One region of the Buttiauxella sp. AC038 genome, then DNA from elsewhere that is predicted to be linked to it. Evidence: predicted binding sites of a transcription regulator. Region 1 holds the regulator's gene; each other region holds the start of a gene.
The links. Region 1 encodes PurR, which represses purine synthesis genes. Its sites were predicted from a motif close to CANGCAAACGTTTGCNTG; they were not measured.
Positions count from the first base shown of each region.

Region 2: a site for PurR is predicted at 4,951-4,968, ahead of cvpA (colicin V production protein). Genes of this name have one in related genera too.
Region 3: a site for PurR is predicted at 2,617-2,634, ahead of AC0IXI_RS18815 (nucleoside-specific channel-forming protein Tsx). Genes of this name have one in related genera too.
Region 4: a site for PurR is predicted at 2,025-2,042, ahead of AC0IXI_RS23330 (nucleobase:cation symporter-2 family protein). Genes of this name have one in related genera too.

Region 1 covers NZ_CEEDCQ010000001.1:2,270,156-2,278,098, forward strand. The annotation lists gene AC0IXI_RS10790 (PTS sugar transporter subunit IIC) at 1-579, opposite strand, end outside; gene cfa (cyclopropane fatty acyl phospholipid synthase) at 786-1,934, opposite strand; gene punC (purine nucleoside transporter PunC) at 2,230-3,423, opposite strand; gene punR (DNA-binding transcriptional activator PunR) at 3,539-4,450, shown strand; gene purR (HTH-type transcriptional repressor PurR) at 4,471-5,496, opposite strand; gene cydH (cytochrome bd-I oxidase subunit CydH) at 5,792-5,881, shown strand; gene sodB (superoxide dismutase [Fe]) at 5,934-6,515, opposite strand; gene AC0IXI_RS10825 (C40 family peptidase) at 6,708-7,556, opposite strand; gene AC0IXI_RS10830 (Grx4 family monothiol glutaredoxin) at 7,919-7,943, shown strand, end outside.
Region 2 covers NZ_CEEDCQ010000001.1:1,500,887-1,508,829, forward strand. The annotation lists gene AC0IXI_RS07185 (aspartate-semialdehyde dehydrogenase) at 1-235, shown strand, start outside; gene truA (tRNA pseudouridine(38-40) synthase TruA) at 235-1,050, shown strand; gene AC0IXI_RS07195 (DedA family protein) at 1,076-1,735, shown strand; gene accD (acetyl-CoA carboxylase, carboxyltransferase subunit beta) at 1,874-2,794, shown strand; gene folC (bifunctional tetrahydrofolate synthase/dihydrofolate synthase) at 2,872-4,140, shown strand; gene dedD (cell division protein DedD) at 4,130-4,858, shown strand; gene cvpA (colicin V production protein) at 5,026-5,514, shown strand; gene purF (amidophosphoribosyltransferase) at 5,606-7,123, shown strand; gene AC0IXI_RS07225 (UbiX family flavin prenyltransferase) at 7,234-7,803, shown strand.
Region 3 covers NZ_CEEDCQ010000001.1:3,958,143-3,966,085, reverse strand. The annotation lists gene secF (protein translocase subunit SecF) at 1-251, shown strand, start outside; gene AC0IXI_RS18825 (VOC family protein) at 392-757, shown strand; gene AC0IXI_RS18820 (helix-turn-helix transcriptional regulator) at 829-1,548, shown strand; gene AC0IXI_RS18815 (nucleoside-specific channel-forming protein Tsx) at 1,580-2,464, opposite strand; gene AC0IXI_RS18810 (SadB/YajI family lipoprotein) at 2,842-3,405, opposite strand; gene nrdR (transcriptional regulator NrdR) at 3,557-4,006, shown strand; gene ribD (bifunctional diaminohydroxyphosphoribosylaminopyrimidine deaminase/5-amino-6-(5-phosphoribosylamino)uracil reductase RibD) at 4,012-5,127, shown strand; gene ribH (6,7-dimethyl-8-ribityllumazine synthase) at 5,207-5,677, shown strand; gene nusB (transcription antitermination factor NusB) at 5,698-6,117, shown strand; gene thiL (thiamine-phosphate kinase) at 6,286-7,263, shown strand; gene pgpA (phosphatidylglycerophosphatase A) at 7,250-7,756, shown strand; gene AC0IXI_RS18775 (aldo/keto reductase) at 7,808-7,943, opposite strand, start outside.
Region 4 covers NZ_CEEDCQ010000001.1:4,928,159-4,936,101, reverse strand. The annotation lists partial or broken gene AC0IXI_RS23335 (AsmA family protein) at 1-456, opposite strand, end outside; gene AC0IXI_RS23330 (nucleobase:cation symporter-2 family protein) at 582-1,973, opposite strand; gene gltS (sodium/glutamate symporter) at 2,204-3,406, shown strand; gene recG (ATP-dependent DNA helicase RecG) at 3,411-5,492, opposite strand; gene trmH (tRNA (guanosine(18)-2'-O)-methyltransferase TrmH) at 5,497-6,186, opposite strand; gene spoT (bifunctional GTP diphosphokinase/guanosine-3',5'-bis pyrophosphate 3'-pyrophosphohydrolase) at 6,191-7,943, opposite strand, start outside.

The sequences.
Region 1 (7,943 bases):
GGTGGCAACAATCACCACAACCGGAATCAGAATTTCAAATGAGCGCGCAACGCCTGTCGGCACTTCTTTCGGCAAACGGATGGTGATGTTGTGGCGTTTTAATAACGCGTACATTTCACTGGCATAAATCGCCGTGATCAGCGCGGTGAAAATGCCCTGGCCGGAGAAGTACTGCGTTGAAATCTGCCCGTCTTTATACGGTGCGGCGACCAGTAAAAAGGCCATAAACGCCAGTAAGCCGGTCATTATCGGGTCGAGCTTATAGTGCTTCCCGAGGCTTGCGCCAATACCGACAGAAATAAAGAACGTCATCACACCCATGCTGAGGTTAAACGGCAGCATTAACTGTTCACGGTAGGTGAGAGAGAAATTCAGCCATGATCGCGCAAAAGTCCAACTGCTGTCTGGCGAGAATGGCGGGAAGATAAACACTAACAAGAAAGACCCGATGATCATAAACGGAAGGGCGGAGATAAAACCGTCGCGAATGGCGATGACATGGCGCTGAGAGCCCATTGCTCCTGCCATTGGCGTGACTTTTTGCTCAATCACATTGACCATTTTTTGGTACATGCTCATGGCGGTATCCTTGCTATTGTTTTTTGGAAAGTGGACTGATTGTGAAACAACATGGAAACCGGTTTCCAATGAATAAAGAGATAAGTGTTAACGGGATCAAACTCGTGAAGAAAGTAGCGCAGGAAACGTGAAGGGACTCACATTTTGTTAAGAAAATGCAACATGTTTGCAAGGATTGAATTTACCCCGGCGGAGCCGGGTGGAAATCAGTGCGGAACCCGTAAACCGTTTTCGACGCCACGAGTGAAGACGACTTGCCAGAGCTGGATATCACGTGCACGGAAGGCACCGGCACAAGCATTCAGATAATAACTAAACATGCGTTTGAATCGTTCTGAATAGTTATCTGCAATTTCCGGCCAAAAGTTATTGAAGCGTTCATGCCAGGCCATCAATGTTTTGTCATAGTCGGCGCCAAAATTGTGCCAATCTTCCATCACAAAATGACCTTCGCTGGCATCGGCAATCTGGCGCACTGATGGCAGGCAGCCATTAGGGAAAATGTACTTGTCTATCCATGGGTCAACACCGTTAAAGGTTTTATTCGAGCCAATGGTATGCAGCAGGAAAATACCGTCGGGTTTTAGGTTGCGGTCGGCAACATTAAAATAGGTGGCATAGTTTTTCGGCCCAACATGTTCGAACATGCCGACAGAAACAATGCGGTCGAATTGCATATCCAGTTCGCGATAGTCTTGCAGTGCAATATTAACGTTAAGCCCGCTACAACGCTCTTGCGCCAATTTTTGTTGTTCGGCGGAGATGGTTACACCATGAACGGCTACGCCGTAATTCCGGGCAGCAAATTCTGCCAGACCGCCCCAGCCGCAACCAATATCAAGTAGCGTCATTCCTGGCTCAAGATGCAGCTTATCGCAGATCATTTTAAGCTTGGCGTTTTGTGCATCACTTAGCGTAGTAGCGTCTTTCCAATAACCGCAGGAATATTGCATATGTTCATCAAGCATGCGGCTAAATAAGTCATTGCCCAAATCATAGTGTTCTTTACCGACTATCCACGCGCGTTTTTTGGATTGCAGATTAACTAAGCGCGCGGCGGCTACACGTAGCGTGTCTTTTAAATGGTGGGGGAGTTGCCGCTCAAGTCCGGCGCGAATGGCATTATGGAAAAAAATATCCAGTCGTTCGCAGTCCCACCAGCCGTCCATATAGCTTTCACCAAGACCCAGTGTACCCTCTTGCAGAACACGCTTAAAAAAATCGGGATGCTTAACCTGTATATCGAAGGGGCGTGGGCCATTAATTTCTACCCCTGCCCGCGTGAGCATATCGTTCACAATCCGATACCACGGGTTATTTCTTATTCTGACTTCTTCTATACACGATGAACTCATAGCTTCTCCATCACCAATGTGAAAGGAACCTTAAAACAGCGTAGACGCTATTTTGGGCATGTGAGAAATGTCACGGAAAATTCCGTGTGCCTGATATCCGACGTAGAACAGAGAAAGGGGGCTTGGCGCCCCAAAAACAGCTGTAAAACAAAAACGGGAGCCAAGAGGCTCCCGTTTTAATTTGATTATTATGGTGTTATTTGTTGAGCCGTTTATGAGTATAGGCTCGCTTAAGCGGTGATTCAATCACATATTCTTAGCAAGCTAATCATGTTGAGGCTGAGCAATTTTAATCTTAATGTGCATCCGATTCAGCCGGTTGCCAGACTTCGGCATTTTTACGACGCTGAAGCAGATAACCCAGCATGGCCAGAACAATTGTTACCAGCATGACACTGGTGGTAGTCAGCAGTGGTGTAGCGACCAACCACGACACCATCAAACTTGCCAGGAAGCACAGGCCCAATTGCAGCGTGTTTTGCAGCGCAGCGGCTTTACCTGTGGCTTGTGGGAAAGGCAACAGTGCAGAAGCAACAACGATTGGGTAAATCGCCCCGTTGGCAATCGCCATGATACAGAATGGGATGAGCAGCATGGTCAGGTTTGCGTGTCCACTTATCGATACCGCCCAGGTGCCGAAAACACTCAACGTATATAACGCAAGCAACCACGGCAGCATTTGCTTGCCTTGCCATTTTTGCAGTGCGCTACGGCAGCCATAACCACCAATCAGGAAGGCGATAGTTTGCGGCACATAGCTCAGGCCAATTGCCGCCGGGCTGTAACCCATATCGTTCAGAATAAACGGAGAACCGGTCAGCCAGGCAAAGAAGCTGGCAGAGCAAGCTGCGTAAATCAACACGTTGCCGCTATAAACACGAGAGCGCAGTAACGACATAAAGCTGACTTTATTGTCTTCTGTTTGCGGGTGATGCTGGGTACGTGGTTTCAGACGCAGAGTTGGGATCATCAGCACCAGGGTGATTGCAAACAGGGTGGCGAAGATCGCCTGCCAGTCGAAGTGCACCAAAATCCAGCTACCGAGCAGCGGTGCCAGTGCCGGAGACAAGCCAACCAGCGGCATAATCGTGGCGAAAATACGATTTGCGCGGTTTGCCGGGTAGTAATCGGTCACCAGTGCCTGCCAGCTTACTGCGGCAGAACAAACACCAACGGCCTGAACGAAGCGCAGCACCAGCAGAGCGGTGGCACTTTCTACCCACAACATTCCAATACAACCGACGGCGAACAGACTCAGACCGGCCAGCAAAACTGGTTTACGTCCGAAATGGTCTGACAGCGGCCCCCACATTAACTGGGCAAACGCAAAGCCCGCAAGGAACAGGCTCAGGCTCGCACTAACGGCGGAGGCATCGGTCTGTAAATCTTGCTGAATGGCAGCGAAAGCAGGCAGATACATGTCTGTGGCAAGGAAGCCCAGAACACTTAATCCAGCCAGCCAGATAAGAAATCCTTTTGATGGTTGCATAATTTTCTCTTGTTTTATCTTGCAGGTTGATCGCCGCGAGAGTGTACGGAGTGCAAATAGGCTTGTGAAACGCTAATATTTGTAGGTTGCATTCAAAAATTTTGTGAGCAGAGAAATGTGGTCAGAATATTCGCTGGAAGTGATAGATGCGGTAGCGCGCAATGGCAGCTTCAGTGGTGCAGCACAAGAGCTGCACCGCGTTCCGTCAGCTATCAGCTATACGGTACGGCAACTTGAAGATTGGTTAGCGGTTCCGTTATTCGAACGTCGCCATCGGGATGTTGAATTAACCCCCGCAGGCGTCTTTTTCCTGAAAGAAGGCCGCTCTGTTATCAAAAAAATGATGACGACACGGCAGCAGTGTCAACAGATCGCAAATGGATGGCGCGGGCACCTGGCTATCGCAGTTGATAACATCGTTAAACCTGAACGAACGCGTCAGTTGGTGTTGGATTTTTATCGTCATTTTCCGGATATCGAACTGCGTATATTCCAGGAAGTGTTTAACGGCGTGTGGGATGCGCTGGCTGATGGGCGAGTTGAAGTCGCGATTGGTGCGACACAAGCTATTCCTGTCGGGGGGCGTTATGCGTTCCGCGATATGGGGACGTTGAGTTGGCGCTGTGTGGTGTCATCAAATCACCCACTGGCACAGCAGGGCGGAACCTTAAGTGATGATGATCTGCGAGCCTGGCCGTCGTTAGTACTGGAAGATACCTCCCGTTCGCTACCGAAGCGTATTACCTGGCTTTTGGATAACCAGCGTCGAGTTGTGGTTCCAGACTGGGAATCTGGCTCTGATTGTCTTAGCGCGGGTTTATGTATTGGTATGGTGCCATTGCATATAGCAAAGCCGTGGTTGGCTTCAGGGCAGTGGAGTGAGCTGACGCTCGATAACCCGTTCCCGGACGCGGCATGTTGCCTGACATGGCGGCAAAATGATGCTTCGCCAGCTCTGGCCTGGCTGCTGGAGTATTTAGGGGATAGCGAGACGATGAATCAGGAGTGGTTGCAAGAGCCTGCTTAGGCAGGCTCCTTTGACTGTTTTTAGCGGCGGTAATCGCGGAATGGGCCATCTGCCACTGAACGGCGTTCAATCAGGCGCGGATGTACTTCAATTGATTGCGACTCTTCGCGTTTATTGACGATTCTATCCAGCAGCATATTGAAAGCTGTTTCACCCAGCGAGTCCTTCGGCTGGTGAATGGTGGTCAATGCCGGTGTGAAATAACGAGCGTTACGCACGTTGTCATAACCGATAATGGAAATATCCTGCGGTACGCGTAAACCCATTTCATCAGCAGCACAAATTGCGCCCATCGCCATAATGTCGCCGCCGCAGAATACTGCGGTAGGGCGCTGAGACTGACCGATAATCTGCTGCATGGCGCGGTAGCCTGACTCAGGTTCAAAGTCACCTTGCACAATCCAGTTCTCAGGAATAGCGATCCCAGCTTCTTCCAGCGCCTTCATAAAACCAGCATGGCGGCCGCCACCGGTATTACGCTCCATTTGGCCAGGGATTGCACCAATTTCGCGGTGACCACGTTCAATCAAATAACGTCCAGCCAGATAGCCACCGTGGAAGGCATTATCGACAACGGAGTCGGTGAAATCTGCGCGGGCTTCGCCCCAGTCCATCACAACCATTGGGATGTGACGATACTCTTCAAGCATAGTCAGTAATGATTCCGGATATTCAGAGCACATCACCAGCAGCCCATCGACGCGCTTTTGCGCCATCATGGATAAATAGGCGCGCTGTTTTTCGAAATTATTGTGCGCATTACCCAAAATCAGGGTGTAGCCTTTTTCAAAGCAGCTATTTTCGACAGCTTCGATTATCTCGGCAAAATAGGGTGCTTCGCTAGAAGTAGCTAGCAAACCAATCGTTTTGGTGTGATTAACTTTCAAGCTACGCGCGACGGCGCTCGGCGAATAGTGCAATTGTTTGATTGCCGCCCAGACCGCGTTACGTGTTTCTTCCGCCACAAAACGGGTCTTGTTAATCACATGTGATACGGTTGTAGTGGAAACGTTTGCGAGCTTCGCTACGTCCTTGATTGTCGCCATTAAATTTCACTCCGGGCCATATCGTAAACCCCTGATAACCAATGTGTTAAACGTTTGCGTACGCCAACTCCTGAGGCAACGTTAAGGTTGCAGGTATGCCGGGATTGCGACATAAAACGGGAGGAGGGCGTTGAATAGATGGTACGCAATAAATTAGCGTGGGATTTTGGCCTATCCAGGAGAAAAGTGAAAGAGGGAAAAGCGATATCAGGTTAAAACCAGGGGGATTTTTATGTCTGATTGTGGGAAAATCAAGCCGACACACCGATTGTAGGGTAATAAAAGGAGTTTGCTAATGAGTACCGATCTGAAATTTTCAATCATGACCACGGTTGTTGTTTTGGCACTGATTGTGTGTGGCGCGTTAACCGCCGTACTGCACTGATACATCGCTCTGATTAAAATGGGCCGCAATCGCGGCCCATATATTTTAGGTTTTATGCTGCCAGATTCTTAGCAACAAACTCCCAGTTCACCAACGCCCAGAAATGCTCAAGATAGCCAGCACGAGCATTGCGGTAGTCGATGTAGTACGCATGTTCCCACACATCCACAGTCAATAACGGTGTTGCCGCTGTTGTTAGTGGGGTACCCGCGTTTGAGGTAGAGACAATCGCCAGAGCGCCATCTTCTTGTTTGACAAGCCAGGTCCAGCCAGCGCCAAAGTTTTTAATAGCTGCATCAGTGAACTGCTGTTTAAACTCAGCAAAGCTACCAAACGACTTATTAATGGCTTCCAGAAGCTCTCCAGTTGGTTCACCGCCAGCATTTGGTGCCAGGCAATTCCAGTAGAAGGTGTGGTTCCAAACCTGTGCTGCGTTGTTAAACACGCCGCCTTCGGAAGTACGAACGATCTCTTCGAGATTTTTACCTTCAAACGCAGTGCCCTTAACCAGATTGTTCAGGTTAGTGACATAGGTTTGATGGTGTTTACCGTAATGGTATTCCAGAGTTTCGGCGGAGATATGCGGTGCTAAAGCATCTTTTGCATATGGTAGTGCAGGTAGTTCGAACGACATTGCTGACTCCTTATTACCCTTCATACTTCGAGCTGCATCTTTGTTGGCTGCGATGCAACTCGAATTATTTTGGGTATCTATTGTTAAACATCACTTTTAGTGCGGGTTTAGGGTAACAAATTGAAAGGATAAGCAAAAGAGGGAACTCACCTGCCCAAGGAAGGGCAGGCGCAGGTTTTCGATAAATAGAGTTTAACGAATTGTTTTAGGGGTCATAACGCGTTTGGCACCGACATAGTGGCGCTGCCAGTAGTCTTCGCTTAGTGAGGTTATCTGGATATCTTGTCCGGTACGCGGTGACTGAATAAATTTACCGTTGCCCACGTACACGCCAACATGGTCAGCGGTGCCCCGACCTTGGGTGCGGAAGAAGACCAAATCACCAGTTTCAAGCTCCCCACGATCTACAGATGAGGCATCACGCAGGTGATACATCTCGTTAGCGGTACGAGGAATACGGAACTTCACTAAATCTTTGTATGCGTAGTAAACCAGACCGCTGCAATCGAAACCGGTAACCGGCGAGGTGCCACCCCAACGATACGGTTTGCCTATCTGGCCCATCAATTTGTTCATTGCCGTTTTTTGTGCTTTTTGCACACGGACTTTATGCGCCGCAGCAATCGTCGTTGGCTGCTCTGATTTAACTTTTACACAATGCGCTTTATGGCCTTTACGCGGCTTGCTGCATTTTTCGGTGAAAGTAACAGGCTGGACTTTTGCGAGCTTAGAGGTTTTATTGCGGGAGTTTTTTGCAAGATTCTTTGTTTTAGCGCTGCTGGCATTTTGGGCGGTTTTACTTTTTGCGGCAGTTGTTTCTTTTTTCTTGCTGGCTGTTTTGACTGAGGTGGTGCTTTTTTTGCTGGTGGTAGTGGTTTTACTCTTACTGCTTTTTTCTGTGCTCTTCGTTGTGCTTTTAACAACGTGCGCTTTTTGCGCAGCCACGGGACGAGCGTGCTCAGACGCATGCGTCAATGGTGTATACGGCAAGGTAAATAGCAGAGCACAGAGCGTGATAGAAATTTTTGTTATCCGCGCCACTCGACAATCCCCTGGTGAAAATGAATGCATGAGAAAAACCATCATGCCCGTGTATGATTTTGCGAAACCCGCCGATTCTAATCTATTAAGCACGATAAAGTTAATAACCTTTTACTATTCGTCTTGCTGTTTCGTTACCGGACGCAAAAAAATTAACCAAACTAATGGTTGCAAGGCTATTTATTGATCAGGCTTAGGGTCATTTGCTGATTTTCAGTGGCGGGAAAAGTGTTATTCTTGATACATGTTGTCCCTCCATCGCGTATGACAGAAAAGCCCTATAAAAAATGGTGTTTTCTGGAGAGGGCGTCAATCGCTACAATGGCAGACTAATGCCAGCACTTGGTTTGAGGAAGCAAGCAATGAGCACTATTGAAAAAATCCAAC
Region 2 (7,943 bases), 770 kb from region 1:
AGCGCGTGATGCGTTTGGCCAATTTGAAGATATCGCGCTTTCCGAAGAAGGGGATTTCCCGACTCAGGTTGCTGACGCCTCTGGCAGTGCGCATCTTTCCATCGGTTGTATCCATAACGATTACGGTATGCCTGAGCAGATTCAATTCTGGTCAGTTGCCGATAACGTTCGTTTCGGTGGTGCATTGATGGCGGTGAAAACGGCTGAGAAATTAGTGCAGGAGTATATGTACTAATGTCCGACGAGTTGCACCAAACACCACTCAACAAGATTGCACTCGGCATTGAATACGACGGCAGCAAATATTACGGCTGGCAGCGCCAGAATGAAGTGCGCAGCGTGCAAGAGAAGCTTGAAAAAGCGCTCTCTAAAGTGGCTGATGAGCCAATAAATGTATTCTGCGCCGGGCGTACCGATGCAGGCGTACATGCCACCGGCCAGGTTGTGCACTTTGAAACGCGCGCGCAGCGTAAAGATGCAGCATGGACGCTTGGTGCAAATGCGAATTTACCTGGTGACATTGCGGTGCGTTGGGTTAAAGCTGTGCCCGATGATTTTCACGCACGCTTCAGCGCGACGGCGCGTCGTTATCGTTATGTCATCTATAACGAGCGGCTGCGTCCTGCGGTGATGGGGCAGGGGGTGACGCATTTTTATCACCCGCTTGATGCTGAACGCATGCACCGTGCAGCGCAATGTTTGCTGGGTGAGAACGATTTTACGTCGTTCCGTGCTGTGCAATGCCAGTCGCGCACCCCGTGGCGCAATCTGATGCACATCAACGTCACGCGTTATGGCTCATACGTGGTGGTGGATATCAAAGCCAATGCGTTTGTGCATCACATGGTGCGAAACATTGTCGGCAGCCTGATGGAAATCGGTTGTGGCAATCAAGAAGAGAACTGGATGGCCCAATTGCTGGCTGCGAAAGATCGCAAGCTTGCAGCGGCGACCGGAAAAGCAGAAGGCTTGTACTTAGTTTCTGTTGATTACCCTGAACATTTTGCGTTGCCTAAACCCCCGATGGGGCCTCTTTTTTTGGCAGACTGACGCCAGTCGAGAAAGGTAGATAACTATGGAATTTATCCGCTTTATTATTGATTTTATTTTGCACATTGATGTGCACTTAGCGGAGTTGGTCGCGCAGTATGGCGTCTGGGTTTATGCCATTCTGTTTTTGATTCTGTTTTGCGAGACAGGGTTGGTGGTGACGCCGTTCCTGCCGGGTGATTCACTGCTGTTTGTTGCCGGTGCGCTGGCGGCATTGCCGACTAACGATCTGAACGTTCATACCATGGTGATTTTAATGATCATCGCGGCTATTGTTGGGGATGCGGTGAACTACACTATTGGGCGGCTGTTTGGTGAAAAGCTGTTCAGTAACCCGAATTCAAAAATCTTCCGCCGTAGTTATCTTGATAAAACACACGCTTTTTACGAGCGTCATGGTGGAAAAACGATTATCCTCGCGCGCTTCGTACCGATTGTGCGAACTTTCGCACCGTTTGTCGCCGGGATGGGGCATATGTCCTATCGCCATTTTGCGATGTATAACGTTGCCGGTGCGTTGCTGTGGGTATTGTTATTTACCTACGCAGGCTACCTGTTCGGCGATTTGCCAATTGTGCAGGAAAACCTGAAATTACTGATTGTGGCGATAATCGTGTTGTCGGTCTTGCCTGGTGTGGTTGAAATTATTCGCCACAAACGCGCGGCCAAACGCCTGCAAAAGTAACCCCATCGCGCGGTTCGACCACTTTTTTATCCAAAGTCGCGGGCCGTTATGTTTTAATGAGCACCATTTATGGTCTGGGGCAGCTAGTTCTGCCACAGAAAAACTGGCATCGACCAGGTTCAAGCAGAAAGGTCATCAATGAGCTGGATTGAACGAATTCTCAATAAGAGCAATATCACCCCTACCCGTAAGGCGAGTATCCCTGAAGGGGTGTGGACGAAGTGCGATAGCTGTGGCCAGGTTCTGTACCGTGCCGAACTGGAACGCAATCTCGAAGTCTGCCCAAAATGCGATCACCACATGCGTATGTCCGCGCGCGATCGCTTGCACAGCCTGTTAGATGAAGGCTCGATGTTTGAATTGGGTAGTGAGCTTGAGCCAAAAGATATCCTCAAGTTTAAAGACTCTAAAAAATACAAAGACCGTCTGGCATCTGCCCAGAAAGAAACCGGCGAGAAAGACGCGCTGGTGGTCATGAAAGGCACGCTCTATAACATGCCAGTTGTCGCTGTGGCGTTTGAGTTTGCCTTTATGGGCGGTTCTATGGGCTCTGTTGTCGGCGCGCGTTTTGTTCGTGCTGTGGAACAGGCTCTGGAAGATAACTGCCCGATGATCTGTTTCTCCGCTTCCGGTGGCGCACGTATGCAAGAAGCGCTGATGTCGCTGATGCAGATGGCGAAAACCAGTGCGGCGCTGGCAAAAATGCAGGAACGCGGTCTGCCGTATATCTCGGTTCTGACTGACCCAACAATGGGTGGCGTGTCTGCAAGCTTCGCAATGTTAGGTGATCTCAACATCGCTGAGCCAAAAGCATTGATCGGCTTTGCGGGCCCTCGTGTTATCGAGCAAACCGTTCGCGAAAAATTGCCGCCGGGCTTCCAGCGCAGTGAGTTCCTGATCGAAAAAGGGGCGATCGACATGATCGTCCGTCGTCCAGAAATGCGCCTCAAACTGGCAAGCGTTCTGGCAAAGCTGACAAATCAGCCCGCGCCGAATCCTGAAGCGCCGCGTGAACCGATTGTGGTTCCGGCAGCACCGGAAGAAGGTCACGAGGCCTGATAGTCAATAAAGGCAGGGCCGCTCGCGGAACTGCCTTTTTTCTTGAACCGATCCTCTCGGTAAGTAGAACGGGCATCATGGAAAAAATTCAAACGCCTCAAGCCACGTCGCCTCTGGCCACGTGGCTTTGTTATCTGGAAAATCTCCACTCAAAAACAATCGAGCTTGGTCTTGACCGCGTAAAAAAAGTTGCAGCGACGCTTGATGTCTTAAAACCTGCACCGACGGTGTTTACCGTGGCTGGAACCAATGGCAAAGGCACTACTTGTCGCACCCTGGAAAAGGTGTTGATGGCGGCGGGATATAGCGTTGGTGTCTACAGTTCACCGCATCTGGTGCGTTACACCGAGCGCGTGCGCGTACAAAGTGAAGAGCTGGACGAGGCATACCACACGGCGGCATTTGCACAAATTGAAGCCGCGCGTGGCGAAACATCGTTGACCTATTTTGAATACAGCACCTTGTCAGCGCTATTGTTGTTTAAGCAACTGGCTGTGGACGTGGTGATTCTTGAAGTCGGCCTGGGTGGTCGCCTGGATGCGACCAATATTGTCGATGCCGATGTAGCCGTTGTCACCAGTATCGCCCTTGATCACACAGACTGGCTGGGGCCAGACCGTGAAAGTATCGGACGTGAAAAAGCTGGGGTCTTCCGTGGTGGTAAACCTGCTGTGGTGGGCGAGCCAGATATGCCACACACTATTGCTGATGTAGCGGCTGAAAAGGGTGCTCATCTGCTGCGCCGTGATGTCGACTGGTCTTATCAAGTGGGTGAGAACAGCTGGAGTTTTAAAGACGCACAGGGTGAACTCAACGAGCTGCCTATGCCGTTAGTCCCACAGCCAAATGCGGCGACCGCATTGGCCGCGTTGCGTGCAAGCCAGCTAAATGTCAGTGTTGAAGCTATTATTCAAGGGATTAAAGAGGCGGCACTACCGGGCCGTTTCCAGATTATTTCGCAGGCCCCTTTGGTTATTCTCGATGTGGCGCATAATCCCCATGCGGCGGCCTATCTTGCCGGGCGCCTTGCGCAGCTACCCAAGCGTGGGCGAGTGTTGGCGGTAATTGGCATGCTCCATGACAAAGACATCGCCGGTACGCTGGCAAATTTGTCTCATCAAGTTGATAGCTGGTATTGTGCTCCTCTGGAAGGGCCACGCGGTGCGACGGCCGAGCAACTGATTGAGCATCTGGGCCAGGGTGAAGTCTACGGCACAGTGGCGCAAGCCTGGAATGCTGCGATGAGTGCAGCAACAGAGGATGATACCGTGCTGGTGTGTGGTTCATTTCATACAGTAGCCCACGTAATGGAAGCGCTGGACGCGGAGAAAACAGGTGGCGAGTAAGTTTCAAAATCGATTAGTAGGGACCATCATTTTGGTCGCACTGGGGGTCATTATCCTGCCAGGGCTGCTCGATGGTCAGAAAAAGCATTATCAGGATGAATTCGCAGCCATTCCTCTGGTTCCAAAACCAGGGGATACCGCTGAGCCGGATATGTTGCCTGTCGCAACTCAGGCACTCCCTTCTCAGCCACCTGAAGGTGCCGCAGAAGAGGTGAGAGCGGGTACGGCAGCAGCACCAGGATTAGATATCGCCTCATTGCCAAGTGATGGTGGTGCGGGTATTGATGAAGTTCCGGTCGCCCGTGCTCAACCAAAACCGCAACCTGTCGTTGAAAAGCCGAAACCTAAGCAGGTCGAAAAACCGCAGAGTAAGGCTGAGATTGATCAAACGGCAGAACGTCTGGCGATGATGAACGAAGAACCGCCAGCACCTGAGAAACCTGCGAAGCAAGAAACGACCGAACAAGCGCCAACCGGCAAAGCTTACGTCGTGCAACTAGGTGCATTAAAGAATGCCGACAAAGTGAATGAAATTGTTGGTAAACTACGCGGCGCTGGGTTCCGTGCTTACACGTCACCGTCGACACCAGTGCAGGGGAAAGTTACCCGTATTTTGGTGGGACCGGACGCTTCGAAAGACAAACTTAAGTCGTCTTTGGGCGAGCTGAATTCGCTTTCCGGGCTGAACGGTGTGGTCATGACTTACACGGCCAGATAAACCCGCAGAGCGGCGGGATTTAGGGCAAGTTTTTAATGGCGTTGAGCATTTTTTCAACGCCATTATTTATTTACGCGAGGGAAGGAAATCCCTACGCAAACGTTTTCTTTTTCTGTTAGAATGCGCCCCGAACTGGACGTCAGGGCGATTTGTCGTGAGATTTGTTCATGGTCTGGATAGATTACGCCATTATTGCAGTCATCGGTTTTTCGGCTCTGATTAGTGTTATTCGTGGGTTTGTGCGTGAAGCGTTATCGCTGGTGACCTGGGGTTGTGCTTTCTTTGTCGCCAGTCATTACTACACTTACCTGTCAGTCTGGTTCACAGGCTTTGAAGACGAACTGGTACGTAATGGAATAGCTATCGCGATACTCTTTATCGCGACACTCATTGTCGGTGCGATAGTCAATTATGTGATTAGCGCACTGGTTGAGAAAACCGGCCTGTCGGGTACAGACAGGGTGTTGGGGATCTGTTTCGGTGCTTTACGTGGAGCATTGATCGTCGCCGCCATTCTGTTCTTTCTTGATACGTTTACTGGTTTTTCGAAGAGTGACGACTGGCAAAAGTCGCAGCTTATCCCGCAATTCAGTTTCATCATCAGATGGTTCTTTGACTATCTGCAAAGCTCGTCAAGTTTCTTGCCTCGGCCTTAGGGCGGGGGTTATGGCTTAGAGTCTGATTTTTCTGGCTATTTTATTTTCAAATAACGCCAGAAAAACAGACTCACGATGAGGAAAAGACAACATGTGCGGTATTGTCGGTATCGCCGGTTTCATGCCGGTAAACCAGTCTATCTATGATGCGTTAACGGTGCTTCAGCATCGTGGACAAGATGCCGCAGGCATCGTCACCATTGATGCTTTAAACTGTTTTCGTCTACGCAAAGCTAATGGACTGGTGAGTGATGTATTTGGTGCCATTCACATGCAACGCTTACAAGGAAACATGGGCATTGGTCATGTGCGATACCCTACAGCGGGTAGTTCCAGCGCTTCTGAAGCCCAGCCTTTCTATGTTAACTCTCCGTACGGCATTACCCTTGCACACAACGGTAACCTGACTAACGCCCACGAACTGCGCCAGAAGCTGTTCGAAGAAAAGCGTCGTCACATTAACACCACTTCCGATTCTGAAATCCTGCTGAATATTTTCGCCAGTGAGCTGGATAACTTCCGCAACTATCCGCTGGAAGCAGACAACATTTTTGCCGCCATTGCCGCGACTAACCGCCAGATTCGTGGTGCTTATGCCTGTGTTGCGATGATCATCGGCCACGGTATGGTTGCCTTCCGCGATCCAAACGGCATCCGCCCACTCGTAATGGGCAAGCGTGATTTGAACGACGGTCGCACTGAATATATGGTGGCTTCCGAAAGCGTTGCGCTTGACACCCTGGGCTTCGAATTCCTGCGTGATGTCGCACCAGGTGAAGCGGTGTACATCACTGAGAAAGGGCAGTTGTTCACCCGCCAGTGTGCTGATAACCCAACCAGCAACCCTTGCCTATTCGAATACGTCTACTTCGCGCGTCCGGACTCCTTTATCGACAAGATTTCCGTTTACAGCGCACGCGTTGAGATGGGCAAAAAACTCGGTGAGAAAATTGCTCGCGAGTGGGAAGATCTGGATATCGATGTGGTTATCCCGATTCCAGAAACCTCCTGCGATATCGCGCTGGAAATCGCCCGTATTCTCGACAAGCCATATCGCCAGGGCTTCGTGAAGAACCGCTACGTTGGCCGTACCTTTATCATGCCGGGCCAGCAGCTGCGTCGTAAATCTGTACGTCGTAAACTCAACGCTAACCGTGCTGAGTTCCGCGATAAGAACGTTCTGCTGGTGGATGACTCCATCGTGCGTGGTACCACTTCTGAGCAAATTATCGAAATGGCACGTGAAGCCGGTGCGAAGAAAGTTTACCTCGCGTCAGCGGCACCGGAAATTCGTTTCCCGAACGTATACGGCATCGACATGCCAAGTGCTAACGAACTGATTGCTCACGGCCGTGAAGTTGACGAGATCCGTCAGTTGATTGGTGCCGATGGTCTTATTTTCCAGGATCTGAACGATCTGATTGAGGCTGTACGCGTTGAGAATCCGGATATCACGCAGTTTGAATGCTCGGTGTTCAACGGTATCTATGTGACCAAAGATGTGGATCACGAATACCTTGAATATCTTGAGTCACTGCGTAATGACGATTCACAAGCGATTGCCCGTCAGAACGAAGTGGAAAACTTAGAGATGCACAACGAGGGTTAAAGCCATCCTCACCTTAACCCTCTCCCGGAAGGAGAGGGTTACCATTTCTTGCATCCCTGCCCATCTTGCGGCAAAGTCAGCCCAGATAAACTCCTCGGGCGAACTAAAATATGAAACGGTTAATTGTTGGAATTTCAGGTGCCAGTGGTGCAATCTACGGTGTGCGACTACTTCAGGTACTGCAACAATTACCCGATATTGAAACTCACCTCATCCTTAGCAACGCTGCTCGCCAGACGCTCGCCTTAGAAACCGATATTTCCCTGCGCGAAGTTCAGGCTCTGGCTGATGTGGTTCATGACGCCCGCGATATCGCCGCCAGCCTCTCTTCAGGCTCTTTTAAGACGCACGGCATGGTGATATTACCCTGCTCAATCAAAACCCTTTCTGGCATTGTCCACAGCTATACCGATGGCCTGCTGACGCGTGCGGCAGATGTGGTGCTGAAAGAGCGCCGCCCGCTGGTGCTTTGTGTGCGTGAAACGCCGCTTCACCTTGGCCATTTGCGTTTAATGACTCAGGCCGCCGAATTAGGTGCTGTGATTATGCCGCCAATGCCGGCGTTTTATCATCGCCCGCAAAGCGTGCAGGACATCATCGACCAGACGGTCAATCGGGTACTCGACCAGTTTGATATTGAGCTACCACAGGACTTGTTCACCCGCTGGAACGGCGCATAAATATTGCGCCAGTGTGGTGCATCACAAAACCCTTCGCCTCAAAATGGGGCGATTTTGTAACCCCGATCACTTCCAGAACATTTATCCGCTATTTTCCACCGTTAATGCTTTTCCCTCATACCAGACCTGCTATCTTTCAT
Region 3 (7,943 bases), 1.7 Mb from region 1:
TGACGCAGACGCTGCATCGTACGTTGATTACATCCGGTACTACGTTGGTTGTGATTCTGATGCTGTATCTGTTCGGTGGGGCAATGCTGAAAGGCTTCTCACTGACCATGCTTATCGGTGTTTCTATCGGTACTGTTTCTTCTATCTACGTGGCGTCTGCACTGGCGTTGAAACTGGGCATGAAGCGTGAGCACATGTTGCAGCAGAAAGTAGAGAAAGAAGGCGCGGATCAACCGTCGATTCTGCCTTAACCTTTAGGGTTTCGCTGAAAGCTAAAACCGCAGCCATTGTGCTGCGGTTTTTTTCGCCTGGTTAAAAGTCTCCTGACAGTATGCTGTCAGGAGGGGCTCGTTAGACTCTTCGATGAACCCTATCAATGAGGAGCAAACACATGGACACCATCATCAACTGGTTTGAAATTCCGGTACAGGATCTGGAACGAGCAACGGCTTTTTATGAAGCTGTTTTTGCGACTGAATTTCGCCGCGAAAGTATGTCTGGCATGGAGATGGCTATCTTCCCGCATACCAAGCCGAATCCCGGCGGGGCACTATTGAAATCCGATGCGTTTAAACCTGCTGCACAGGGAACCGTTGTTTATCTGCATGCACCTGATTTAGCCGCCATGCTTGAGCGTGTGGTTAAAGCCGGAGGCGAATGCGTATTCGGCCCGCAAGAACTCCCGGATGACATTGGGACTTTTGCGCTTATCGTCGACAGTGAAGGGAATCGTGTCGGGTTACATCAACCGGTTTGACTCCCGGTATATACTGAATGACAAACGCCTGCCGGACATTCTGGCAGGCATTACTCTTTTGAAATAACGCCATGAGCCGAAGAGCAGACCGCCTTTTTCAAATCGTCCAGATCCTGCGTGGGCGTCGTATTTCCACGGCAGCGTTACTTGCCGAACGCCTTGAGGTTTCTGAACGCACCATTTATCGCGATATCCGCGACCTTTCACTTTCCGGTGTTCCCATTGAAGGTGAGGCTGGCTGCGGCTACCGATTATTACCGGGCTATGATTTGCCACCGCTGATGTTTACGGCGAACGAAGTGGAAGCGCTCGTGGCCGCGATTCGTCTGCTGCAAACATGGAGCGGTGAAACGCTGGCGCAGGCTGCCGGAACGGCAGAAGAAAAGCTGCTTGGTGTACTCACCCCACAGCGACGGGCGGTTGCGGAGCGCTGCCGCATCCTTTCGCCTGATTTTAATAAATATCCGCAGGTCAAAACGTGGTTTGATGTTTTTCATCGCGCAATTGGCCAGCTTCAGGTACTGCGCATCGACTATGAAGATCATAAGGGGGAAGTGTCGAGCCGTAATATACACCCGCTTGGGCTGACATTTTGGGGCGAAGTCTGGCTGCTGGTAGCCTGGTGTGAAACGCGTGAAGATTACCGCAGTTTTCGCCTGGATCGCTGTTTGTCTGTGGCCCCCACGGGGCTGCATTTTTCGGAGCGACCCGACCGTTCTTTAAATCATTTTATTCAGTTGCAGCAAAATGAAGGCTGTCTTCCAGAAACAAAAAAGCCGACCGGCAAATAGCGGATCGGCTTTTTAAGGATTCAGACAGCTATTAGAAGTTGTAACCAACCACTAAGTAACCACCCCAACCGGTAGAGCGAACGCTGAAATCACCGTTACCGAAGTTCAGGCTTGCGTCGTCATTCCACTGGCCACCGTTGTGCCAGTAACGGGCAACAACTGCATAGTGGAAGTGATCGTAGTTCAGAGACAGGATGTGGCTGGATGCGATGGAATCACTGGTACGAGCATGCTTGCCGTTGTTATCCATGAAGTTGTCATCGCCCAGGTCTGAGCCCCAGTCGAAGTTGGTGAAACCGATGTAGCTCAGGTTACCGCCCCACAGGGAAGTAATCGGTACAAAGTATTTCACTTTGAAGCGGTAGCCATCCCACTCGTTTTCGTTGGATGCGCCATAGTTCTGCCATTGGTATTTCGCGTACACGTTCATGGACAGGCTCATTGGCAGGCCAGTGTCGATGTCGGTACCCAGACCCATGTACCAGGTGCTCTGGCGGCCATCTTTGTTGCGACCCATATCGTAGATATAGTTGTTTGCAACATACCATTCTTTGAACGGACCGAAGCTCAGGTCAGTGCCAGTCAGCTTGTCGATAGAGAAACGCGGTTCGATTTCCATAAACAGTGGAGAACCGTGGTTCCAGATACCTTTCGCATCAGTGTTACCACCGAAGAATACTGGCGCATCCATGTAACCATAGAAGTCGAACCAGTCTTTCTTAGCGAAAGCTTCATATTCCAGGTAGGTATCGTTACGGATTTGTGGTCCGAAACGGGTGTGGTAGCTGCCCACAACGTTAACGCTTTGGTGCCACCAATCAGAAAGGTATTCGGTATTTTTTGTTTCTTCAGCCTGAGCCGTGAAAGAGCTTGAAAGCGCCAGGACGGTGCTAGCCGCCAAAATAATTTTTTTCATTTTATATGCCACTGTTTTTTACATGGATCCCGTGAGGGCAGGAGGTGTTTTATCACCTAAGGTCATCAACCATTAACTTGGCTTTTTATTGACGCGCCTATTATAGAAATCCCTGCTCACAAAAATATGTTTCATTTCACATTATCGTTAAGTACGTAATCGATTGCGTTCTCAATTGCGCACATTAAAAACGGGCGAGATTCTACCTGCTTCTGAAATTTAAGCAAATAGATGGTCCGTTGTTACAGGTATATGTGATTAAGATCACTAGATTTATTCTTTGAAGTGAAAGGTGCTGATCGTGTTTCATTTGTTTAGTTGTAACAAAAAACGCAGATGTTACTGAGGGTTACCCCCGCAAGCGCGAGGGCAATTATCTATTGTTGGGCTGGTAGTGCCTGCGAAGGGTCGACTGGTTGTATATCGTGAATTCTCACAAAACCTAATTGTTCAGGCGAAAGCCCTGAAAGCAACAACGGGATACTGACATCGCTCGGTGCCAGCACGCTCGCAGGAGCACTGAATTGCTGTGACTGGACGTTCACTTCCTGGTAGTTATCCGTAGTGCCCTGAATTTGTCCCCATTCTACTTTGCCGGTAAAAGCGGGCAGAGGATCGTTGGACTCACCTTTGATAACGAGCATCACACGGCTGCCATTTGCTTCAGGAGTCATGCTGCTCAGCGACATTTGTAAATTACCTAACTGACTATTCAGGCGTGCCGGAGTTTTAGAACCTGGTAACAAGTAGACGCCAGTAGTTGATTTCGCATTCAGCGCATTTTGTTGCGTCAGCTTGATTGTCTGGTCAGTGAGCTTTGTCATTTCTTTATTCAGTGAACCCACTTCACTCTTCATTTGATGAACTTCAGTTTGTTGCGCGCAGGCGCTGAGGCTCACCAGGCTGCTAACCAGGAGTATTCTTAGGTAACTCTTTGTCATCGCTAATTTTTCCTTGAGGTTTTGTCCTGATTTAAGCGTAGCTTGTCGCTAATGAAAAGTCATATTTGTTGGGATGATGTGGCGTTACCTTTGTACTCCCGCTACTTCGCGGTAAACTATTGTTCATTTGAATAATCCTTCAGGACGCGCCATGCATTGCCCATTCTGTTTCGCAGTAGACACCAAAGTGATTGATTCCCGGCTTGTCGGCGAAGGGTCATCCGTGCGTCGTCGCCGCCAGTGCCTGGTTTGTCATGAACGCTTCACAACTTTTGAAGTGGCGGAACTAGTGATGCCACGCGTCGTGAAAAGTAATGATGTTCGCGAACCGTTTAATGAAGACAAGCTACGTAGCGGTATTTTAAAAGCACTGGAAAAACGCCCAGTGAGCTCTGGCGACGTTGAAATGGCAGTAAACCACATCAAATCCCAATTGCGTGGCACAGGCGAGCGTGAAGTACCAAGCAAAATGATCGGCAATCTGGTAATGGAACAGCTTAAGAAACTCGATAAAGTGGCGTATATCCGCTTTGCTTCGGTTTATCGCAGCTTTGAAGATATCCGCGAGTTTGGCGAAGAAATTGCCCGTTTACAGGATTAATGCTGATGTCGCTTGATGAAAAGTTTATGGCTCGCGCGCTGCAATTGGCAAAGCGTGGCCGCTTTACTACTATGCCAAACCCCAATGTTGGCTGCGTGATTGCTAAAGATGGCGAAATTGTTGGTGAAGGTTTCCACTTTCGTGCGGGCGAACCTCATGCAGAAGTTCACGCGTTGCGTATGGCGGGTGACAAAGCACAAGGTGCTACGGCGTATGTCACTCTGGAGCCATGCAGTCATCACGGTCGCACACCTCCGTGCTGCGATGCGTTAATTGCGGCTGGTGTTTCGCGTGTGGTTGCCGCGATGCAAGACCCGAATCCACAAGTTGCCGGGCGTGGTTTGTACCGCCTGAAAGAAGCAGGCATTGAAGTCAGCCATGGTTTGATGATGAACGAAGCTGAGGTCATTAACCGTGGCTTCCTGAAACGTATGCGCACTGGCTTCCCATATATCCAACTTAAACTTGGCACGTCGCTGGACGGGCGCACCGCGATGGCAAGTGGTGAAAGTCAGTGGATCACTTCGCCTGAGTCACGCCGTGATGTGCAGCGCTTGCGTGCGCAAAGTGCAGCTATTCTAAGCAGCAGTGCAACGGTGTTGGCTGACGATCCGTCTTTAACTGTGCGTTGGAATGAATTAGACAGCGCGACTCAGGCCGTTTACGCCGAAGATAACTTACGCCAGCCAACGCGCATTATTCTCGATCGTGAAAATCTCGTGACGCCGCACCACAAAATTATCGCTCAGGCAGGTGAAACCTGGCTTGCACGTTGTAAAGCGAATGAGCAAATATGGCCTAATGGTGTTGAGCAATTTATCGTGCCAGAGCATAACGGTCATCTCGATTTGGTCGTCATGATGATGCTACTGGGCAAACGCCAGGTGAATTCCATTTGGGTGGAAGCGGGCGCAACACTTGGTGGGGCGCTACTTCAAGCTGGTCTGGTTGATGAGTTGATTGTGTATGTAGCACCGAAATTATTAGGTAACGACGCACGTGGCTTTTGTAACCTGCCAGGGCTTGAAAAATTAGCCGATGCGCCAGAATTTAGCTTTAGTGAAGTCCGTCAGGTCGGCCCTGATTTGTGCCTGCATTTAACGCCGCGATACAGTCGCTAGTAAAACGTAAGCGGGCACGAAAAGTTTATGATAAAATCCGCCCCCCTAACGGGGCTAAACAGAACCGTAAAGGAAGAATATGAACATCATTGAAGCAGCCGTTGCTACTCCAGACGCTCGCGTCGCCATCACCATCGCGCGTTTTAACAACTTCATCAATGGCAGCCTGCTGGATGGTGCGCTTGACGCCCTGAAACGTATCGGCCAGGTTAAAGATGAAAATATCACCGTGGTCTGGGTTCCGGGTGCTTACGAGTTGCCACTGGCGGCAGATGCACTGGCGAAAACCGGTAATTATGACGCGGTGATTGCGCTGGGTACGGTTATCCGTGGCGGCACAGCTCACTTTGAATATGTTGCTGGTGGTGCCAGCAATGGCCTGGCACATGTTGCGCAGGAAAGTGGTATTCCAGTCGCCTTTGGCGTGCTGACCACCGAAAGTATTGAACAAGCCATCGAACGCGCTGGCACAAAAGCCGGTAACAAGGGTGCAGAAGCTGCACTGACCGCGCTTGAAATGATTAATGTATTGAAAGCCATCAAGGCCTGATTTTTTGTAAGGGGAAATCTGTGAAACCTGCTGCTCGTCGCCGTGCCCGTGAGTGTGCCGTTCAGGCGCTATACTCCTGGCAGTTATCTCGAAATGACATCGCTGATGTCGAATACCAGTTCCTGGCTGAACAGGACGTCAAAGACGTTGACGTTAACTACTTCCGCGAACTGTTGGTCGGGGTGGCTACTAACAGCGCGTATCTGGATGGGCTAATGAAGCCTTACCTGTCTCGCCAGCTCGAAGAGTTGGGTCAGGTAGAAAAAGCGGTTCTGCGTATTGCACTGTTTGAATTGGCTAAACGTGATGACGTGCCATACAAAGTGGCAATCAACGAAGCCATTGATCTTGCGAAAACCTTCGGTGCTGAAGACAGCCACAAGTTCGTCAATGGTGTGCTTGATAAAGCTGCTCCACAGATTCGTCCCCGCAAAAAGTAATCTTCTGGCCGGTGATTATTCATGAGTTTTTGAGCTACAGCCAACAACGCTGTAGCCTAAAGAATACTGAATACCCGGCCTTTTTTTATTCTATATCCGTTAGCATTCAAGTTGCAGCGAACACCCCTGCAGCTTGCAGAATGATGGGTATATTCAGAGGCGTAACGAATGGCATGCGGTGAGTTTTCCTTAATTGCCCGTTATTTTGATCGCGTAAGCAGTTCCCGTCGCGATGTGGAAACCGGAATCGGCGATGATTGTGCATTGCTGACGGTAGCCGAGAAGCAACTTTTAGCGATAAGCACTGATACGCTAGTCTCAGGCATCCACTTCCTGCCGGATATCGATCCTCGCGATTTGGGCTACAAAGCTCTGGCTGTTAATCTAAGCGATTTGGCTGCTATGGGCGCCGATCCGGCCTGGCTGACGCTGGCTATTACCCTTCCTGAAGTCGATGAAAGCTGGCTTGAAGCCTTCAGCGATAGTCTGTTTGAACAACTCGAATACTACGATATGCAGCTGATCGGCGGTGATACCACACGTGGTCCGCTCTCAATGACGCTGGGTATTCATGGTCTCGTGCCGGTGGGGCGTGCGCTTAAACGAAGTGGCGCGCGGCCAGGTGACTGGATCTACGTCACGGGTACGCCGGGCGACAGCGCAGCTGGCCTGGCCATTTTGCAGGATCGCTTAGAGGTTAAAGATCCCGCGCAAGCTGCATATCTTAAAAAGCGCCATTTGCGCCCAACTCCTCGCGTGCTGCACGGGCAGGCCTTGCGTGATCTCGCCAGCAGCGCAATTGACCTCTCTGACGGGCTAATCTCTGATTTAGGTCATATTCTTAAAGCAAGCGGATGTGGAGCGCGCATAGATCTCGATGCTCTGCCATATTCGACCGCCTTGAAAACTAACGTCAGCGCTGAACTCGGGTTGCAATGGGCGCTTTCTGGCGGAGAAGATTACGAGCTGTGTTTTACCGTGCCGGAACTCAATCGTGGTGCCCTGGATGTCGCTATTGGCAATCTTGGAATTCCATTTACTTGCATCGGCCAGGTTGCGCCTGAGTCTGAAGGGCTGCAGTTCTTGCAAAATGGCAAACCGGTTACGCTGGATTTAAAAGGATACGATCACTTTGCCTCGCGCTAAAGATGTGGCTAAAAGCCGTCTCAAACTCAGCAATCCCTGGCATTTGCTTGCCACTGGTTTTGGCAGTGGCTTAAGTCCAATAATGCCGGGTACCGTGGGGTCGCTTGCAGCGATCCCATTCTGGTATCTGATGACATTTTTGCCATGGCAGCTCTATTCCATGGTCATCATGCTTGGTATTTGTATTGGTGTTTATCTGTGCCACCAGACCGCACGTGATATGGGGGTTCATGACCACGGCAGTATAGTGTGGGATGAATTCATCGGCATGTGGATTACGCTGATGGCGCTGCCAATCAACGACTGGCGCTGGGTTGCCGCAGGCTTTTTGGTATTCCGAATTCTCGATATCTGGAAGCCGTGGCCAATCCGTTGGTTTGACCGTAACGTGCATGGAGGTATGGGGATCATGGTGGATGACATTGTCGCCGGGGTGTTCTCCGCGGGAATAATCTATGTGATTGGTCACCACTGGCCGATTGGCTTGTTCTGATTTAAACAACCCTAACACTCTCCTGATGGAGAGTGTTAGGGCATTGAACAGTTACTTGAATCCTACCTTTTCATGCGGTTCGTATACCGTTTCCAGCTCGGCAATCTCTTCAGGTTTCAGCGTTAAATCCACCGCACCCAGTAAATCATCCAGTTGGTGCTCACGCGAGGTACCAATAATCGGCGCG
Region 4 (7,943 bases), 2.7 Mb from region 1:
TGCCACGGTATTACCCCCGTTGACGCGTTGAGCGTGCAGGTCCCACCCAGTATTTGGGCTGTTGATTGCCATATCGCTCAATTGCAGCATATCGGACTGGAAGGGGAGCGGGGCAGCATCAGGGCTGATATTGAGCGTTCCGTTTTGCAGCACTATCGTGTCGACGTGCAAAGGCTCCGAAAACTGACGGGAGCTCAGGCCAATATCTATATTTTGCGCAACCAGGGTTGCTGGCTGGCCTTTGCGTCCGAAGGTGACGTTTGTCAGCGTGACATGAGTGGGCGATGCCCACTTGTGGTCGATCACTTCAAAAGAGAAATTGTAATCACTCTTCTCATTGACCCAACTACTGATCTGGGATGCTCCCCAACGAGTTTGAAGTAATAAATAAGCGGCTATAAGTGCCACTATTATGACAACCAATAAAGCTATGATCAGCTTTCCTAGAAATTTCATTGTCTTCCATCCCATGAAGTTTCGGTAAGGGTGTTATGCCCCATTTACCGTTATAGCTCAAGGATGGGATTGTCAGGAGGGATAACACGCGCTGGCGCTAACAAATAACCAGCGCGTGAAGTACATCAATTTTTTTCAGGTGGGAAAATCAGGTTTAAAACGATAGCGGTAATACCACCGGCAGCAATGCCAGATGAGAGCAAGGTTTTCAGCCAGTCAGGGGCGAACTGGAGAATAAGTGGCTGCTGAGAGACACCCATACCAACCGCGAGTGACAGTGCAATAATCATAATTGCGCGGCGATTCAGTGGCTCACGGGAGACAATACGCACACCTGATGCTGCGATCGTGCCGAACATTACGATAGTTGCGCCGCCTAAAACTGGCTCAGGAATGTGTTGTACAAACCCACTTACTGCCGGGAACAGGCCCAATAAAATCAGCATCAGCGCAACGACAAATCCAACATAACGGCTGGCCACACCCGTAAGCTGAATAACGCCATTGTTCTGTCCAAAGCAAGAGTTAGGGAAGGTGTTGAATACGGCTGAAACACAAGAGTTCAGGCCATTAGCCAGCACGCCGCCTTTCAGGCGCTTCATATACAATGGCCCAGAAACCGGTTGCTCAGAGACGTCAGATGTCGCCGTAATATCGCCAATGGTTTCAAGGGAGGTCACCATAAAGATCAGCATCAGCGGAATCAGTAGGTTCCAGTCAATGCCCAGGCCGTAGTAAAGCGGTGTTGGCACCATGATCAGGTCAGTATTGGTTGATGGCGCAACATCAGGCAGCATGCCCATTGCCCATGCCAGCGCGTAACCTACTGCCATGGCGATAACCAGCGAAGCCACGCGCAAGTACGGGTTGCGCTGGCGATTCAGAAGAATGATGACCACTAATACTGCACCTGCCAGCAGCAGATTTTTCGGTGCGCCAAATGTATGGTCACTCATTGCACCATAGCCACCGCCAATAGATGTCAGGCCAACCTGAATTAAGGACAGACCTATAATCATCACAACTACACCAGAAACCAGCGGCGTGATAATGCGACGAGCAAGGTGAAGGAAGCGTGATAAAAGCATCTCGGTGCAGCTTGCGAGCATTAAGGTGCCAAAAAGTGCAGCCATCATGGTCGGAACATCAGCCCCGCCATTCTTTAATGCCATGCCACCCATAATCAGCGGTGCGACAAAATTAAAACTGGTGCCTTGAATAGACAGAAGCCCAGAGCCTACCGGGCCCCACGCCTTAATCTGGATAATTGATGCCACGCCTGATGCGAACAGGGACATACTGATAATGTGTTGGGTATCTTCTGCTGGAAGTCCCAGAGCCTGGCAAATCAACATCGCAGGTGTGATCACCGCAACAAACATTGCTAATAAATGCTGGCCAGCAGCGAACAGCGTTTGTGGGAGAGGTGGACGGTCCTCGAGGCGGTAAATCAACTCACTGGTACTAGTGTGGGCAATCGGTTGCGCACCTTCAGACTCAACAGCATTAACAGACATTAGAAATTATCCCCTGCCGAAAAAACGGTGATTTTAGCGGACTAAAGGCCAAAAGCAAACGTTTGCTAAGGGTGTTTCCTAAGATAAAAAGTGTATATACCGAGCTTTTTATATAACTTTCGACTGTTTTTTGGTTAAAATCCAGCAGCTGACTTTTCTAGAACCTGAAATTCCAGTGAAGGATAAATTAAAAGCGTCTGTGAGAAATATGCGCAAACAGGAGCACTTCTATGTTTTATCTCGACACCCTTTCTACCCTTGTTGCTGCGACTCTCGTGTTATTACTGGGCCGAAAAATGGTCCACACCATACCGCTATTAAAAAAATACACTATCCCTGAACCCGTAGCGGGTGGACTCTTAATCGCCCTTGCCTTGCTGGTACTCAAAAAAAGTGTCGGTTGGGAATTTGAATTTGATATGAGCCTCAAAGATCCTTTGATGCTCGCCTTCTTTGCCACAATCGGCCTGAATGCCAACCTGTCCAGCTTGCGAGCGGGTGGCAAAGTTGTCGGTATTTTTCTGATTGTGGTGGTGGGTTTGCTGGTGATGCAAAACGCCATTGGTATCGGTATGGCGAGCCTGTTAGGTCTTGATCCGTTAATGGGATTATTGGCGGGTTCTATTACGTTATCGGGCGGGCATGGCACAGGTGCAGCCTGGAGTAAGCTGTTCACCGAGCGTTATGGTTTCCAGAATGCCACCGAAGTTGCTATGGCATGCGCAACCTTTGGTCTGGTGCTGGGCGGTTTGATTGGCGGGCCAGTGGCACGATATCTGGTCAAACACTCATCTACACCTGATGGCACACCTGAAGATAGCATTGACCCAACCGCTTTTGAGAAACCTGCGGTCGGGCGCATGATCACCTCTATGGTGTTGATTGAAACCATCGCGATGATTGCTATCTGCCTTACGGTTGGTAAGTTTGTCGGCCATCTCATTCAAGGCACCAGCTTTGAATTGCCGACATTCGTTTGCGTGTTATTTGTTGGAGTTATTCTCAGCAACACCATGTCACTGCTCGGTTTCTATCGGGTATTTGAACGTGCGGTTTCCGTGTTAGGGAACGTCTGTTTGTCGCTGTTCCTCGCCATGGCGTTGATGAGCCTCAAGCTGTGGGAACTGGCTTCGCTGGCGTTGCCGATGCTGGCAATTTTGACCGTACAAACCATCTTTATGGCGTTGTATGCGATTTTCGTGACTTACCGTTTGATGGGGAAAAACTACGATGCGGCGGTTCTGGCTGCGGGGCATTGTGGTTTTGGCCTGGGGGCAACGCCAACGGCGATCGCCAATATGCAGGCGATTACCGAGCGTTTTGGCCCGTCACATATGGCATTCCTGGTGGTGCCGATGGTCGGCGCGTTCTTTATTGATATCGTCAACGCGCTGGTCATCAAGATGTATTTGATGCTGCCAATCTTTGGCTAAACCATCAGGCGTTTGAATAGCGTTCCGTTTCAGGCATCCAGCGTTCAATGAGCGCGGTTGCCTGCTCGGGATAGCGTTCATGAATATGGCGCGCAAGGCGCTGTACTTCCGGGATCATCGCCTGGTCGCGCAATAGATCTGCTACTTTAAACTCGGCACTTCCCGTCTGGCGCGTGCCGAGTAATTCCCCCGGACCACGAATTTCCAAATCTTTTTGAGCAATGACGAAGCCATCGTTGCTATCGCGCAGTACCTGTAAACGCAGCTGTGCGGTTTTCGACAGTGGTGACTTGTAAAGCAACACACAGTGAGATGCAACCGCACCACGACCCACACGGCCACGAAGCTGATGGAGCTGCGCAAGACCCAGACGCTCAGGGTTTTCGATAATCATCAGGCTGGCATTTGGTACATCAACACCAACTTCAATAACCGTTGTCGCAACCAGCAGATGAATTGAGCCTTCTTTAAAAGCCTGCATCACAGCCTGCTTTTCCTGCGGCTTCATGCGGCCATGAACCAAGCCGACATTCAGATTAGGCAAGGCTATTTTTAGCTCATCCCACGTGACTTCCGCCGCCTGGGCTTCGAGCAGCTCAGATTCTTCAATCAACGTACAAACCCAGTACGCCTGACGGCCTTCATCACTGCAAGCTCCACGCACGCGGTCGATAATATCGTTGCGGCGTGAGTCTGGAATAGCGACGGTTGTTACCGGAGTACGGCCAGGTGGGAGTTCATCGATCGTAGATGTGTCTAAATCGGCATAGGCCGTCATTGCCAGCGTGCGCGGAATAGGTGTAGCAGTCATGATGAGCTGATGCGGGTGGAAGCCCTGAATCTGGCCCTTTTCCCACAACGCCAGGCGTTGATGAACTCCAAAGCGATGTTGTTCATCAATGATAACCAGTGCAAGTTGCGAGAACTGCACCTGTTCCTGGAAGATCGCGTGCGTTCCCACCACCATCGACACCTGACCGCTGGCGATCGCGTCCTGTTGAGCGATACGCGCTTTGCCTTTTTGCTTACCAGCAAGCCAGCCCACTTCAATGCCCAGCGGCGCAAACCACTGGCGGAAGTTATTAGCGTGCTGTTCTGCGAGTAGCTCAGTTGGAGCCATCAACCCCACTTGTTTCCCATGCGCGATAGCACGTAGTGCGGCGAGGGCGGCAACCAAGGTTTTACCTGACCCCACATCACCCTGCACCAGGCGCATCATTGGCACATCCAGCGCTAAGTCGTGTTCGATTTCGGCCACAACGCGAGCCTGCGCACCAGTTGGTTTAAACGGCAGCGCAGCCAACAGGCGGTTTTTTAATTCGTCATGATCATGCAAAGGCAGCGCGTGATAACGCTGAGCACCTGCGCGCAGCGCGAGCATGCTCAGATTATGCGCCAGCAACTCTTCAAGAATTAAGCGCTGTTGAGCCGGATGTTTCCCCGTCTCCAGATCGGCGAGCTGCATTGATGGAGGCGGACGATGTAGAGTGCGCAACGCTTCTGGCAAGCTCATCATTCCCTTGCTCAAATCAGCCGGGAGCAATTCAGCAATGGCGCAGGTATCGAGCAATTCCAGGGCCTGATCGGTCAGCTTGCGCAATGTTGCCTGACGGATACCTTCCGTTGTGGGGTAAACCGGCGTCAGCGTTTCTTGTAGTTCTGGTGTGCTGAGGTCGCCCTGAATACGGTACTCTGGATGAATCATTTCCGCGCCATGTGCGCCGCGCTTTGCTTCGCCATAGGCAAGCACGCGTTTACCGGTCGCGAGGCTGTTTTTCATTGCAGCGTTGAAGTTGAAAAACCGCATCGTCAGGATGCCGGTGCCGTCAGAAATCTGGCAGGTCATCATACGGCGGCGGCCAAAACTGATATTGCAGTTCAGCACTTCACCTTCCACCGTGGCGTAAACGCCTGGCAGCAGGTCATTGATAGTGTAGAGATGGGTGCGGTCTTCGTAACGAAGCGGCAGGTGCAGAAGAAGATCCTGAATGGTGTACAGGCCAATTTTGGCCAGTTTACCGCTCTGGCTGGCGCCGACTCCGGCAAGCGTGCTTAACGGTATGGCATCCAGCAAACGGCCTTTCATACAGCTACTCCGCAGATTGCATTGTGGCCCACCATGCGGCATCAGCTTCTATCTCACCTTGCTGATTCACATGTGGGTAGGGCAAACCTTTACGGCGGGAAACTCGCGCCAGTACAGGGTAGCCGCCTTCAAACAGCAGGCGCTGTTGTTCGGACTCTGGCAGGGTGCTGTTTTCGCGCTGATACATACCGGCATTCTGGCGTTGACGCTGTGCTTCATAAAGAATAAGTGCGGAAGCAACGGACACATTGAGCGATTGCACCATCCCGATCATCGGAATAATGATGTCCTGGTCTGCCAGCGCTAACGCTTCCCTGGTGATACCTGTTTTTTCCTGCCCCATCAAAATACAGGTCGGGCGGGTGTAATCAATTTCGCGGAAATCGACGGCTTTATCAGAAAGGTTGGTGGCGAGGATTTGCATCCCGCTGCTTTTTAGATGACTAACTGCATCGCCAATATCGCGGTGCGTTTTAACTTCAACCCAGGAGTTACTTCCCGCAGCAGCAGAAGCCATAGTGCGCATTCGGTTACCCGGCCAGACTGCGTGAACTTCATGTACACCCACTGCATCTGCGGTGCGAATAATCGCCGAGACGTTATGAGGTTTATGGACTTGCTCCATGCAGACGGTCAAGTCAGGCTGACGCCTGGCGAGCATCTCGCAAATACGCGCATAACGTTGAGGATTCATAACACTAGTTTCGGTTGCGGGTAACTTTGATGACATCCGGCATCACGCGGATTTTGCGCATAATATTAGCCAGATGAACACGATCGCGGGCAGACATACGGATAAACGCGCTATAGACGCGACCATCTTTTTCTTCTGTATTCAGGCTGTGGATATTTGAGCCTGCTGTGTTGATAGCCGCAGTCAGATTTGCCAGTGCACCCTGATGGTTGAACATATCTACTTTGATTTCAGTGAGGAACTCTTGCTCAGTTTCCTTATCCCATTCCACCGCCATAAACTTCTCGGCTTCTTTCTGGTAGCCACGAATATTACGGCAAGACTCATGGTGGATAACCAACCCTTTACCAGGGCTGACGTGAGCAACTATCGGGTCGCCAGGAATTGGACGGCAACACTTAGCAAAAGTAATCAGCACGCCGTCTGCGCCTTTGATAGGCAGATGGCTATGCGGCAGAGCATTCGCCTGCAAAGACGCTTGTGATTCTCCTTGCAGGTTTTTCGCGACAACCACACTCATGGCGTTACCCAAACCAATTTCAGCCAGCAAATCATCAAGCGTGGCGAGTTTCATGCGCTCAAGCTCACGTTGGATATTTTCTGGCGGAACTTCGGCAAGCTTGCGGCTACCACCTAACGCATGGTTAAGCAGGCGGCGTCCGAGGCTAACAGAGTCATCACGCTTCAGGTTTTTCAGCATCTGGCGGATTTTGGCGCGAGCTTTTGAGCTCACCACAAAGTTCAGCCAGGCAGCATTCGGGCGAGCGCCCGGTGCGGTAATGATTTCGATTGTCTGGCCGCTGCTAAGCGACTGAGACAGCGGATAGGGTTGTCTGTCGACACGGGCACCAACGCATGCGTGGCCGATATCGGTATGTACGGCATAGGCGAAATCGACAGGTGTCGCACCAGCCGGTAATTCGACAATGCGCCCTTCCGGAGTGAAAACGTAAATCTCATCCGGGAACAGATCGGATTTTACGCTCTCGATAAATTCAAATGAGCTACCGGCACTTTGCTGTAGTTCCAGTAGGCTTTGCATCCAGCGCTGGGCACGGATTTGCGCTGTAGTGCCACTTTCACCTTGCTCTTTATAAGCCCAGTGAGCGGCAACACCCATTTCTGCCATCTGGTCCATATCTTCGGTACGGATTTGCACTTCAACCGGCACACCGTGTGGGCCAATCATTGAAGTATGCAGGGACTGATATCCGTTCGCTTTTGGAATGGCGATATAGTCTTTAACCCGGCCCGGACGTGGTTTGTAGAGGCTATGCATCTGCCCAAGAACGCGGTAACAGGTATCCATGTCGTGAACAATTATGCGGAAGGCGTAAATATCCATAATCGAGTGGAAACGCTGCTCTTTGAGCGTCATTTTGCAGTAAATGGAATAAAGGTGTTTTTCGCGACCGCTGACGCGGCAAGGAATGCCCGCTTCTTGTAAACGCCCATCGATTTCAGAGAGGATTTTTTGAATCATCTCTTTGCGGTTACCGCGCGCTGCTTTAACCACTTCTTTAATGACGCGGTAACGGTTCGGGTAAAGCGCTTCAAAGCCCAGCTCTTCCAGTTCGGTTTTCAGGTGATGAATACCGAGACGGTGCGCCAGAGGGCTATAAATTTCGAGGGTTTCGCGAGCAATGCGTCGACGCTTATCAGGGCGCAAAGCCCCGAGAGTGCGCATGTTATGCGTACGGTCGGCGAGTTTGATCAGAATGACGCGGATGTCTTGCACCATCGCCATGATCATTTTG